DNA from 3 places in the Streptomyces sp. NPDC087310 genome. Region 2 is predicted to be linked to each of the others. Evidence: predicted binding sites of a transcription regulator. Region 2 holds the regulator's gene; each other region holds the start of a gene.
The links. The regulator HrcA, encoded in region 2, represses chaperone genes, less so after heat shock. The targets are predictions, from matches to a motif close to TTNGCACTCNGNNNNNCNGAGTGCNAA.
Positions count from the first base shown of each region.

Region 1 (4,477 bases), on a different contig from region 2:
GGCCGCTCGAAGTCGCGTACGACCTGCCGAGCGGCACCCCCGAAGAGCTGAAGAAGCGCATCGCCGAGGGCCCGGACAACATCTGGCGGTACGCGCCGCTGCTGCCCGTCCCCGCCGACGTCGCCTCGAAGCCCAACATCAACCCCGGTTTCACGAAGCTGGTCAAGGCCGACAACCTCGCCCGTGAGCTGGGCGTCACCGGCTCGCTCCACATCAAGGACGACTCCGGCAACCCGACGCACTCCTTCAAGGACCGTGTCGTCGCCATCGCCGTCGAGGCCGCCCGCGCCTTCGGCTTCACCACCCTCTCCTGCTCCTCCACCGGCAACCTCGCCGGCGCCGTCGGCGCCGCGGCGGCCCGCGCCGGCTTCCGCTCCTGCGTGTTCATCCCGCACGACCTGGAGCAGGGCAAGGTCGTCATGGCCGCGGTGTACGGCGGGGACCTGGTCGGCATCGAGGGCAACTACGACGACGTCAACCGCTTCTGCTCCGAGCTCATCGGCGACCCGCTGGGCGAGGGCTGGGGCTTCGTCAACGTCAACCTGCGGCCGTACTACGGAGAGGGCTCCAAGACCCTCGCGTACGAGATCTGCGAACAGCTCGGCTGGCGGCTGCCGGATCAGATCGTCATCCCGATCGCCTCGGGGTCGCAGCTCACGAAGATCGACAAGGGGCTCCAGGAGCTGATCAAGCTCGGCCTCGTCGAGGACCGGCCGTACAAGATCTTCGGCGCCCAGGCCGAGGGCTGCTCGCCGGTCTCCACCGCCTTCAAGGCCGGGCACGACGTCGTACGGCCGCAGAAGCCGGACACCATCGCCAAGTCCCTGGCGATCGGCAACCCGGCCGACGGCCCGTACGTCCTGGACATCGCCCGGCGCACCGGCGGCGCGGTGGAGGACGTCAACGACGAGCAGATCGTCGACGCGATCAAGCTGCTGGCGCGCACCGAGGGCATCTTCGCGGAGACCGCGGGCGGCGTGACCGTCGGCGTGACGAAGAAGCTCATCGAGGCGGGCGTGCTCGACCCGGCCCTCACCACCGTCGTCCTCAACACCGGTGACGGGCTCAAGACGCTGGACGCCGTGGCCCCGACGACCGGCCCGACGGCGACGATCCGCCCGAGCCTCGACGCGTTCCGCGACGCGGGCCTCGCCGCGAGCTGACCACGTCGTGAGCTGACACGTCGTGAGCTGACCACCGACACCGAGAAAGGCTTCCCACCATGAGCGTCAAGGTCCGTATCCCCACCATCCTGCGCACCTACACCGGTGGCCAGGCCGAGGTTCCCGCGGAGGGCGCCACCCTCTCCGAGGTCATCCAGTCGCTGGAGACGAACCACCCGGGCATCGCCGGGCGCGTCCTGGACGACCAGGGCAAGCTGCGCCGCTTCGTCAACGTGTACGTGAACGACGACGACGTCCGCTTCGAACAGGGCCTGGAGACCGCCACGCCGGCGGGCGCGGGCATCTCGATCATCCCGGCGGTCGCCGGAGGCTGACGCCGCCGAACGCAACGCAGAACGGCCCTCTCCGCAGCAGAAGCGGAGGGGGCCGTTCTACATGGTTGAGCACGGTAGAGTGTGGGAACGCCCCGCTGTCGCCCGCTCCGTACGCGAGCGAGAACGCGACAACATGAGGGCAAAGTCCTGGAGCCTTTTGCGGCGTACGTACGCTTTGCCCGGCCCGACTTGTCCCGGAACGCAGTGGATTCAGCACTATGCGTGTTCGGCCACGCCCAGAATTCTCGTCCGATTGACCTGTTGCAGAGGGCAGTTGGGCAGATACATTCAGCCGCGGTCGACGCGTTCCGGCGCGAAGTGTGGCCCCGTGCAAGGGCCAGTAATAGGGGAGTTGGCATGGCTCAGGGCACCGTCAAGTGGTTCAACGCGGAGAAGGGCTACGGCTTCATCGCGGTCGACGGTGGTGCGGATGTATTCGTCCACTACAGCGCGATCCAGATGGACGGTTACCGCACCCTTGAAGAAGGTCAGCGAGTGGAGTTCGAGATCTCGCAGGGCCAGAAGGGTCCGCAGGCGGACATGGTCAAGCTCGCCGTCTGATCCCGGCGCGATCGGCCACCGACGCACTCACGTACTCGGTACAGACTCCGCATCGCACTCACGCATGAGGGGCCCGCATCCCGCACCAGGGATGCGGGCCCCTCATGCGTGACCCTCCAACGAGGTCCTGTAGGCGCTTGCACTCTCGGGGGTCGAGTGCTAATTATTGGCGTTAGCACTCTGCAAGTGAGAGTGACAACTTAGGACCGGGTCGGTGAGGCCCGAAGAGCCGGTGGGGCAAGGAACCGCCGACTCTCAGGCCGTCCGTCGCGGGCGCCAGCGCGGTCCGGAGAAATCCACCCCAGTCCGGGAGGACCACTTCACATGGCCAAGATCATCGCGTTCGACGAGGAGGCACGGCGCGGTCTCGAGCGCGGGATGAACCAGCTCGCCGACGCCGTCAAGGTCACCCTTGGTCCCAAGGGCCGCAACGTCGTCCTCGAGAAGAAGTGGGGCGCCCCCACGATCACCAACGATGGTGTGTCCATCGCCAAGGAGATCGAGCTCGAGGACCCGTACGAGAAGATCGGCGCCGAGCTGGTCAAGGAAGTCGCCAAGAAGACGGACGACGTCGCCGGTGACGGTACGACCACCGCGACCGTCCTCGCCCAGGCGCTCGTCCGCGAGGGCCTGCGCAACGTGGCGGCCGGCGCCAACCCGATGGCCCTCAAGCGCGGCATCGAGAAGGCCGTCGAGGCCGTCTCCGGCGCCCTGCTGGAGCAGGCCAAGGACGTGGAGACCAAGGAGCAGATCGCTTCGACGGCCTCCATCTCCGCCGCCGACACCCAGATCGGCGAGCTCATCGCCGAGGCGATGGACAAGGTCGGCAAGGAAGGCGTCATCACCGTCGAGGAGTCGCAGACCTTCGGCCTTGAGCTTGAGCTCACCGAGGGCATGCGCTTCGACAAGGGCTACATCTCGGCGTACTTCGCCACGGACATGGAGCGTATGGAGGCGTCGCTCGACGACCCGTACATCCTGATCGCCAACTCCAAGATCGGCAGCGTGAAGGACCTCCTTCCCCTGCTGGAGAAGGTCATCCAGTCCGGCAAGCCCCTGCTGATCATCGCCGAGGACGTCGAGGGCGAGGCCCTGTCGACCCTGGTCGTCAACAAGCTCAAGGGCACCTTCAAGTCCGTCGCCGTCAAGGCCCCGGGCTTCGGTGACCGCCGCAAGGCGATGCTGAACGACATCGCCATCCTCACCGGCGGCACGGTCATCTCCGAGGAGGTCGGCCTCAAGCTGGAGAACGCCGGTCTCGACCTGCTCGGCCGCGCCCGCAACGTCGTCATCACCAAGGACGAGACGACCATCGTCGACGGTGGCGGCGACAGCGACCAGGTCGCGGGCCGCGTCAGCCAGATCCGTGCCGAGATCGAGAACAGCGACTCGGACTACGACCGCGAGAAGCTCCAGGAGCGCCTGGCGAAGCTGGCCGGCGGCGTGGCCGTCATCAAGGCCGGCGCCGCGACCGAGGTCGAGCTCAAGGAGCGCAAGCACCGCATCGAGGACGCGGTGCGCAACGCCAAGGCCGCCGTCGAGGAGGGCATCGTCGCCGGTGGTGGCGTGGCTCTGCTCCAGGCTGCCTCGGTCTTCGAGAAGCTTGAGCTGACGGGCGACGAGGCGACCGGCGCGAACGCGGTCAAGCTCGCGCTGGAGGCTCCGCTCAAGCAGATCGCCGTCAACGGTGGTCTTGAGGGCGGCGTCGTCGTGGAGAAGGTCCGCAACCTGACGGTCGGTCACGGCCTGAACGCCGCGACCGGCGAGTACGTCGACATGATCGCCGAGGGCATCATCGACCCGGCGAAGGTCACGCGCTCCGCTCTCCAGAACGCCGCGTCCATCGCCGCGCTGTTCCTCACCACCGAGGCCGTCATCGCCGACAAGCCGGAGAAGGCCGGCGCGGCCCCGGCCGGCGGCGGCATGCCGGGCGGTGACATGGACTTCTGATCGGCCTGAGGCCGCCCGGACGCCCGCCGCGTCCGGTCGGCCGGTCGATCGACCGTCCTGACCGAGGGCGGCACCCCTTCTTCGAGCTTTCGGCTTTCGAGCCTCGGCTTTCGAAGGGGTGCCGCCCTCGGGCTTTTTCCCCGGTTCTTCTGCTTCGGGATGTAAGGATGCGCCCGGTCCATGACATCTATGGGGTGTGGAGACCTTGAAGACCGGGAGTGAGCGGGACCGCGCCGCGCGGTTCACCGCCTTGTACGTCCGTGACCACCCACGGGTGTCCGCCTTCGTGCAGCGGAGGTCGGGGGACCGGGCGGCGGCCGAGGAGCTGACCGCCGAGGTCTTCCGTACGGCCTGGGAGCGCATGACGGACGGCCAGGAGGTCGGTACGGGCTGGCTGTTCGTCACCGCGCGGAATCTGCTGAGCAACCACTACCGCTCGATGGAGCGGCTGACGGAGCTGCACCGGCG
Region 1 covers NZ_JBIUYF010000005.1:598,973-603,449, reverse strand. Annotated here, with positions in the region: gene thrC (threonine synthase) at 1-1,163, shown strand, start outside; gene ACIO3P_RS21910 (ubiquitin-like small modifier protein 1) at 1,223-1,498, shown strand; gene ACIO3P_RS21905 (cold-shock protein) at 1,856-2,059, shown strand; gene groL (chaperonin GroEL) at 2,384-4,009, shown strand; gene ACIO3P_RS21895 (sigma-70 family RNA polymerase sigma factor) at 4,206-4,477, shown strand, end outside.
Region 1: the regulator HrcA is predicted to act here: its motif matches at 2,232-2,258, upstream of groL (chaperonin GroEL).

Region 2 (4,477 bases):
GGGCTGTAGCTGCGCATGCGGATGACGATATGCGGGGCGCGCGGGCCCGGCTACGAGGGCGCCCCCGACCCGCCGAACCGCGCGGCCAGCGCGTCGCGTTGCGCCCGTACGAACGCCGCGTCCACCACCGCCCCGTGCCCCGGCACGTACACCGTCCCGTCCCCGCCGCCCAGTGCCAGCAGCCGGTCCAGGGCGGCGGGCCAGCGCGCCGGGACCGCGTCGGGGCCCGCCTGCGGCTCGCCCGACTCCTCCACCAGGTCCCCGCAGAAGAGCACCGCAGGGGCGCCGGGAGCCCCCGCCCCACCGCCCGTCCCGGCCCCCGTCCCCGGCACCAGCAGCGCCAGGTCGTGCGCCGTGTGCCCCGGGCCGACGTTCGCCAGCACCACCCGCCGCCCGCCGCCCAGGTCCAGCGTCAGCTCCCCGGAGACCGCGTGCCCCGGGCTGACCAGCAGATCCACCGCCTCGGCCGCCTCCGCCTCCGCGACCCCCTCCCGTACCGCCTCCTCGTACAGGCTCCCGCCCTTCCCCGCCCCGTCCCCGGCCAGCAGCTCCGCCAGGCCGACCGCCCCGTACACCGCCACCCCGGAGAACGCCGCCGCCCCCAGCACATGATCGAAATGCGGATGGCTGAGTGCGACATGTGTCACGCGCCGGCCGCCGAGCAGCGCCCGCGTCCGCGCCCGGAGTTCGGCGCCCTCCCGCAGCGTCGACCCCGTGTCGTACAGCAGCGCGCCCCGCTCCCCGACCACCAGACCGACGGTCGCGTCCCACCCCGGCAGGCGTACGCGGCCCACTCCGGGCGCCAGCCGCTCCCACCCGTGCTCTTCCCAACGGACGTCCATACCGGGACGCTACGGGAGACCACTGACATCCGGCCCGAGGATCCCCGGGTACGGTGGTCGGCCGCCCTTGCTCGCTGTACGTCCTGCGGCCGTACACTGAACCGGGAACCACTGGCACTCCCGCGGAACGAGTGCCAACGAAGGCCGCGGCGGGCGAAGGACGACGGACGACATCGGGAGGTGTGCGCCATGCTCAGCGAACGCAGACTCGAAGTGTTGCGCGCGATCGTCCAGGACTACGTCGGCACGGAGGAGCCCGTCGGTTCCAAGGCGCTCACGGAGCGGCACAAACTCGGCGTCTCCCCGGCGACCGTACGCAACGACATGGCGGTGCTGGAGGACGAGGGCTTCATCGCCCAGCCGCACACCAGCGCCGGGCGCATCCCGACCGACAAGGGCTACCGGCTCTTCGTCGACCGGCTGGCCGGGGTCAAGCCCCTGTCGCTGCCGGAGCGCCGCGCCATCCAGAACCTGCTGGACGGCGCCGTCGACCTCGACGACGTCGTGGGCCGTACGGTACGGCTGCTCGCGCAGCTCACCCGGCAGGTGGCCGTCGTCCAGTACCCCTCGCTGACCCGTTCGACGGTGCGGCACGTGGAACTGCTGGCGCTCGCGCCCGCCCGCCTCATGCTCGTCCTGATCACGGACACCGGACGGGTCGAGCAGCGCCTCGTCGACTGCCCCGCCCCGTTCGGCGAGACCTCCCTCGCGGACCTGCGGGCCCGGCTCAACAGCCGGATCGTCGGACGCCGCTTCGCGGACGTCCCGCAGCTCGTGCAGGACCTGCCCGACTCCTTCGAGCAGGAGGACCGAGGGACCGTGTCGGCGGTCCTCGCGACCCTGCTGGAAACCCTGGTCGAGGAGACCGAGGAGCGGCTGATGATCGGCGGAACCGCCAACATCACCCGTTTCGGACACGACTTTCCCCTGACCATCCGGCCGGTGCTGGAGGCGCTGGAGGAGCACGTGGTGCTCCTCAAGCTCCTCGGCGAGGCCGCGGACCCCGGCATGACCGTACGTATCGGGCACGAGAACGCCCACGAGGGCCTCAACTCCACGTCCGTCGTCGCGGTCGGCTACGGTTCGGGCGACGAGGCAGTCGCCAAACTCGGCGTGGTCGGACCGACCCGCATGGACTACCCCGGAACGATGGGAGCGGTACGCGCAGTGGCACGTTACGTCGGACAGATCCTGGCGGAGTCGTAAGTGGCCACGGACTACTACGCCGTACTCGGCGTGCGCCGCGACGCATCTCAGGACGAGATCAAGAAGGCATTCCGCAGGCTCGCGCGCGAGCTGCACCCGGATGTCAATCCCGATCCCAAGACGCAAGAGCGCTTCAAGGAGATCAACGCCGCGTACGAGGTGTTGTCGGACCCGCAGAAGAAGCAGGTCTACGACCTCGGCGGTGACCCGCTGTCCTCCGGTGGGGGCGGTGGCGCGGGAGGGTTCGGAGCCGGCGGCTTCGGCAACTTCTCGGACATCATGGACGCGTTCTTCGGCACGGCGTCGCAGCGCGGCCCGCGGTCGCGGACGCGGCGCGGCCAGGACGCGATGATCCGGCTGGAGATCGACCTCAACGAGGCGGCCTTCGGTACGACCAAGGACATCCAGGTCGACACCGCGATCGTCTGCACGACCTGCTCGGGCGAGGGCGCCGCACCCGGCACCTCCGCCCAGACCTGCGACATGTGCCGCGGTCGGGGCGAGGTCTCGCAGGTCACCCGGTCCTTCCTGGGCCAGGTCATGACCTCGCGGCCCTGCCCGCAGTGCCAGGGCTTCGGTACGGTCGTCCCCACGCCGTGCCCCGAGTGCGCGGGCGACGGCCGGATCCGTTCGCGCCGTACCCTCACGGTCAAGATCCCGGCGGGCGTCGACAACGGCACCCGTATCCAGCTCGCGGGCGAGGGCGAGGTCGGCCCCGGCGGCGGCCCCGCCGGTGACCTGTACGTGGAGATCCACGAGGTCCCGCACGCGACGTTCCAGCGGCGCGGCGACGACCTGCACTGCACGGTCACGATCCCCATGACGGCGGCGGCTCTGGGCACGAAGTGCCCGCTGGAGACGCTCGACGGCGTGGAGGAGATCGACGTACGGCCCGGCACCCAGTCCGGCCAGTCGATCCCGCTGCACGGGCGCGGCATCACGCACCTGCGGGGCGGCGGGCGGGGCGATCTGATCGTCCACGTCGAGGTGATGACCCCGACGAAGATGGACCCGGAGCAGGAACGCCTGCTGCGCGAACTGGCCCAGCTCCGTGGCGAGGAGCGGCCCACCGGTCAGTTCCAGCCAGGTCAGCAGGGACTGTTCTCGCGGCTCAAGGACGCGTTCAACGGACGGTAGGCGGGCCCGGCGCCGGGCCAGGACGTGTCCAACGGGCGGTGCCCGGGGCAGTGTTCGGGCCTGAACGCTGCCTCAACGGGCAGCGGACGGGCCGGTGGGCCAGGGATCCGGGGGCAGACCCCGGACCCGTGGCCCCGCGCGGCGCGGTGCCGATTCGGAGGTGCCGTGGCTGACATGGCACCATGCGTGCATGTCCTCCGCACTGACCGATCTCTGCCGGTATCCGATCGTGCAGGCCCCCATGGCGGGCGGCGCTTCCTGCCCGCAGCTCGCCGCGGCCGTCTCCGAGGCCGGGGGTCTCGGGTTCCTGGCCGCCGGGTACAAGACGGTCGACGGCATGTACGAAGAGGTCAAGCAGCTCCGGGGCCTCACCGGCCGCCCCTTCGGCGTCAACCTCTTCATGCCGCAGCCGCACTACGCCGACCACGCGGCCGTCGAGGTCTACCGCAACCAGCTCGCCGGTGAGGCCACCTGGTACGAGACACCGCTCGGCGACCCCGAGTCGGGGCGGGACGACGCGTACGAGGCGAAGCTCGCGATCCTGCTCGACGACCCGGTGCCGGTCGTCTCCTTCACCTTCGGCTGCCCGACCAGGACGACCTTCGACGCCTTCGCGGGTGTCGGCACGTACACCGTCGTCACCGTGACCACGGCCGAGGAGGCCCAGACCGCCCAGTGGTCCGGCGCCGACGCCGTCTGCGTGCAGGGCATCGAGGCCGGCGGCCACCAGGGCACACACCGCGACGACCCCTCCACCGACGGTGCGGGCTTCGGCCTGCTCTCACTGATCGCCCAGGTCAGGGAGGCCGTCGACCTGCCGGTCATCGCGGCGGGCGGCCTGATGCGCGGCGGCCAGATCGCCGCCGTACTCGCGGCGGGCGCCGACGCGGCGCAGCTCGGCACCGCGTTCCTCGTCTGCCCGGAGTCCGGGGCCAACCCCCTGCACAAGCAGGCCATGACCAACCCGCTGTTCGTACGCACCGAGCTGACCCGGGCGTTCTCGGGACGCCCCGCCCGCGGGCTCGTCAACCGCTTCATGCGCGAGCACGGCCCGTACGCCCCGCCCGCCTACCCCGAGGTCCACCACCTCACCTCCGGGCTGCGCAAGGCCGCCGCCAAGGTGGGCGACGCGCAGGGCATGGCGCTCTGGGCCGGCCAGGGCCACCGGATGGCGCGCGAGCTGCCCGCCGGCAAGCTGGTCGAGGTCCTCGCGGGCGAACTCGACGCCACCCGCGCCTCGTTCATGCCCGGCCTCGGCAGCGCCCCGTGACCGCTCCCGTCTTCGTCGTCGC
Region 2 covers NZ_JBIUYF010000001.1:982,125-986,601, reverse strand. Annotated here, with positions in the region: gene ACIO3P_RS03975 (DUF3097 domain-containing protein) at 1-17, opposite strand, end outside; gene ACIO3P_RS03970 (MBL fold metallo-hydrolase) at 51-842, opposite strand; gene hrcA (heat-inducible transcriptional repressor HrcA) at 1,032-2,048, shown strand; gene dnaJ (molecular chaperone DnaJ) at 2,049-3,185, shown strand; gene ACIO3P_RS03955 (nitronate monooxygenase) at 3,376-4,455, shown strand; gene ACIO3P_RS03950 (16S rRNA (uracil(1498)-N(3))-methyltransferase) at 4,452-4,477, shown strand, end outside.

Region 3 (4,477 bases), on a different contig from region 2:
ACGTACGGCGCGTCGAAGGCGTGGGTCGTGCAGTTCACCCAGGGCGTGGCGCGGGATCTGACGGGGACGGGGGTACGGCTGATGGCGCTGTGCCCCGGTTTCGTACGGACCGAGTTCCATGACCGGGCCGGGATGGGCACGGACAACATCCCGGGGTGGATGTGGCTGGACGCGGACAAGCTGGTGACGGCCGCGCTGGCGGATCTGGCGCGCGGGAAGACCGTGTCCGTACCGGATCCGCGGTACAAGGCGCTGATGGGCATGGTCAAACTGGCCCCGCGCGGGCTGCTCGGCGGGGTCACCTCGAAGACGGGGCGCAAGTACGGCCCGCAGTAACGCGCGGCACCGAAGCACACCGAAACACGAAGCGACACCGCGGCGACAGCGAGGCCCGGCACCCCTCCAGGGGTACCGGGCCCGGCTGCTTCTCGCGCGGAAGCGGCGGCGGTTCGGCCGACCGCGACGCGAACCTCAGTGGCTGTGGCCGTGGCCGCCGTGGCCGGCGTCGGCCTCTTCCTCGGCCGGCTTCTCGACGACCAGGGTCTCGGTCGTGAGCAGCAGCGCGGCGATGGAAGCGGCGTTCTCCAGGGCGGAGCGCGTGACCTTGACCGGGTCGATGACGCCGGCCTTCACCAGGTCGACGTACTCGCCGGTGGAGGCGTTGAAGCCGTGGCCCTTGTCCAGCTCCGCCACCTTCGAGGTGATGACGTAGCCCTCAAGACCGGCGTTCTCGGCGATCCAGCGCAGCGGCTCGACGACGGCGCGGCGGACGACCGCGACACCGGTGGCCTCGTCGCCCTCCTTGCCGAGGTTGCCCTCCAGCACCTTGGCGGCGTGCACCAGAGCGGAGCCACCACCGGAGACGATGCCCTCCTCGACCGCGGCGCGGGTCGCGGAGATGGCGTCCTCCAGACGGTGCTTCTTCTCCTTCAGCTCCACCTCGGTGGCGGCGCCGACGCGGATCACGCACACGCCGCCGGCCAGCTTCGCGAGGCGCTCCTGGAGCTTCTCGCGGTCCCAGTCGGAGTCCGTGGACTCGATCTCGGCCTTGATCTGGTTGACACGGCCGGTGATCTCGTCGGCGGCACCCGCACCGTCGACGATGGTCGTGTCGTCCTTGGTGACGGTCACGCGGCGGGCGGAGCCCAGCACGTCCAGACCGGCCTGGTCGAGCTTGAGGCCGACCTCCTCGGCGATGACGGTCGCACCGGTGAGGGTGGCGATGTCGCCGAGCATGGCCTTGCGGCGGTCACCGAAGCCGGGGGCCTTGACCGCGACCGCGTTGAACGTGCCGCGGATCTTGTTGACGACGAGGGTGGAGAGCGCCTCGCCCTCGACATCCTCGGCGATGATCAGCAGCGGCTTGGAGCTGCCGCCCTGGATGACCTTCTCCAGCAGCGGGAGCAGGTCCTGGATCGAGCCGATCTTGCCCTGGTGGATCAGGATGTACGGGTCGTCGAGGACGGCCTCCATACGCTCCTGGTCGGTCACCATGTAGGGGGACAGGTAGCCCTTGTCGAAGGCCATGCCCTCGGTGAAGTCCAGCTCCAGGCCGAAGGTGTTGGACTCCTCGACGGTGATGACACCGTCCTTGCCGACCTTGTCCATCGCCTCGGCGATGAGCTCGCCGACCTGCTCGTCCTGCGCGGAGAGCGCGGCGACGGCGGCGATGTCGGACTTGTCGTCGATCGGGCGGGCGGTCGCGAGCAGCTCGTCGGAGACGGCCTTGACCGCGGCGTCGATGCCCTTCTTCAGGGAGGCCGGGGAAGCGCCCGCGGCGACGTTGCGCAGGCCCTCGCGGACCAGCGCCTGGGCCAGCACGGTGGCGGTGGTGGTGCCGTCACCCGCGATGTCGTTGGTCTTGGTCGCCACCTCCTTCACGAGCTGGGCACCCAGGTTCTCGTACGGGTCGTCGAGCTCGACCTCGCGAGCGATCGTGACACCGTCGTTGGTGATGGTGGGGGCGCCGAACTTCTTGTCGATGACGACGTTGCGGCCCTTGGGGCCGATCGTCACCTTCACCGTGTCGGCAAGCTTGTTGACGCCGCGCTCAAGGGCGCGACGGGCGTCCTCGTCGAACTTCAGGATCTTCGCCATGGGAGCTTCTCTGTCCTCTCAAATGAGCTGCGCCCCTGTCCACCCGGCATTCGCAGGGGGGCCAGGGGCGCAGCTCAAAAGCAAAAGTAAATCTTGGGTGAGTTACTTCTCGATGATCGCGAGCACGTCGCGAGCCGAGAGGACGAGGTACTCCTCGCCGCTGTACTTCACCTCGGTGCCGCCGTACTTGCTGTACAGAACGACATCGCCGACGGAAACGTCGAGCGGAAGCCGCTCGCCGTTCTCGAAACGGCCCGGGCCCACAGCCAGGACGACGCCCTCCTGGGGCTTCTCCTTGGCGGTGTCCGGGATAACCAGGCCAGAGGCCGTGGTCTGCTCGGCGTCGAGCGGCTGGACCACAATGCGGTCCTCGAGCGGCTTGATGGCAACCTTGGTGCTGGCGGTCGTCACGATCCGACCTCCCCCTTCGGAGATCTCACGGGGTTAACTGTCTGAGGGTGGCGACCAGATGGACCCGTCGTCGCGGGTGCCGGATCCGTCAGTCGCGCTTTGGCACTCTCCAGTGGGGAGTGCCAGACCTGACACTATGGCCGCGATTAGCACTCGGTCAAGCGGAGTGCCAATACGGATGCTCGCGGCGCGCCCTCACGACAGGGAAACGCGAGCAGAAGGGGCATGGTTCCGCACGCGGGTACGGACCTGGACAGCACGTACGACGCGGCGCGTACGACACGGCTCGTACGACACAGCACGTACGACGCGGCGTTCACGGGTCAGTCGGTATCGGTACGGAGCGCCTCCCGGGCCGACGCCCCATGAGCCGCCTCGTGAGCCGCTCCGTGAGCCACGCCGTGGACCGCCCCCGGGGCCGCCCCCGAGTCCGCCGCGCGGGCCAGCCGCGCCGCACCCCGGCACTTCGCCGTCCGCGCCCCCGTCCGTCCCGGCGGCGCGGGGCGCCCGCAGTCACGGCGTACGACAACGGCGCGCGAGACCGGCTCCGGCGCCCCCGGCGCCTCCCGGACCCCCGGGCCGACCCGCTGCGCCGCCTTGCGCCCGAGCCGTTCGATGGGGTCCACCGACTGCGCACAGCCGGCGGTGAGGAGCGCACCGGCCGCCAGCACTCCGGCCAGCAGCCGGTGCCCGGGTCTCATACGTAGTCCTCCAGCCTGGCCACGGCGTACCCCTTGTCCGTGATCACCTTCATCGCGTGCCGGATCATGTCGGGCATGGTGCCCTTCCAGTCCTCGCGGCCACGGAAGTGCGTGAGCACGATGTCGCCGGGGTGCAGGTCCCGGTCCCACTCGCGCCACTCCATGTGGTCGGGGTACGCCTCGGCGGTCCAGAGCGGTACGGCCCGCGCACCGCAGCTCTTGGCGGCACGCAGCGTGTCGTGGTTGTAGTTGCCGTACGGCGGCCGGAAGAGCGTGGGGCGCTTTCCGTACCGCTTCTCCAGCTTGTCCTGCTGGTCGCAGATCTCGGTACGCTGCTCCTCGTAGGAGAGTCCGGGCAGGTAGGGGTGGTTGAGCGTGTGGTTCTGGATGGTGACCCCACGGTCCTGCATCTGCTTGAAGTACCCGTAGTTGTCGTTGATGACGTAGTCGCTGAGGAAGGCGGTGTACGGGATCTTCAGCTCGGTCATCATCCGCAGCAGGTCGGGGTCCTTCTCCGAACCGTCGTCCATCGTCAGGAAGACGACCCGGTCCTTGACCGGGACCGTGGTGAAGACGGGGGGCAGGTTCTCGCCCTCCTCCTCGTCCTCGATCTCGAAGCCCTTCCGGTTGGTGATCTCCGGCTTGACGGCGGGCGCGGGGGGCGCGGCCAGGGGCGTACTGGCGAGCCCCCACTTCTTCGCCGCGACGGCGCGCGCGGCCTGCGTACGGCGCGTCTGCTCGGCATACGAGAGCGTCCCCGCGCCGCCCTCCCGCTGACCGTCGGGCGCGCCGGGCGCCGCCTTGCCGTGCTCGCCGTGGTCGCCGGGCCGGCCGTGCGCCGCCGTGGCTCCCGGCTCACCGGCCCCGGAGGCGCAGCCCGAGCCGACCGCGGCGACGAGCAGCGTCGCCAGGGCTGCGGCGCACCGTCTTCCGCGCCGGGACCCGGTGTTCCGGGGCGCCCCCGTGGCAACTCGCGCCCCAACTACTTCCTTTTGTTCCTTTTGTCTTACTAGCTGCATGGCGCCGCATCCTGTCAGCGCGCGGCGCCTCCGCCCGGCCGACAGCGCCGCCCGACGCACACCAACCCCCCGCCTGGCCCACAATGGACCGGATGACCGACCGCGCCCCCTCCCCCGCCACCGCCTCGCCGCTCGCGCCCCTGCTCTCCCCCGAGGGCCAGGCCCTCCTCGCCGAGCTGCGCGACCACGACCCCGCAGGGGAACTCGCCCTCGCGACCCGGCTGCGCCGCGACCACCCGGCCGAGCTGG
Region 3 covers NZ_JBIUYF010000004.1:321,825-326,301, reverse strand. Annotated here, with positions in the region: gene ACIO3P_RS16665 (SDR family NAD(P)-dependent oxidoreductase) at 1-336, shown strand, start outside; gene groL (chaperonin GroEL) at 472-2,097, opposite strand; gene groES (co-chaperone GroES) at 2,200-2,508, opposite strand; gene ACIO3P_RS16650 (hypothetical protein) at 2,832-3,209, opposite strand; gene ACIO3P_RS16645 (polysaccharide deacetylase family protein) at 3,206-4,228, opposite strand; gene ACIO3P_RS16640 (SAM-dependent methyltransferase) at 4,312-4,477, shown strand, end outside.
Region 3: the regulator HrcA is predicted to act here: its motif matches at 2,655-2,681, upstream of groES (co-chaperone GroES).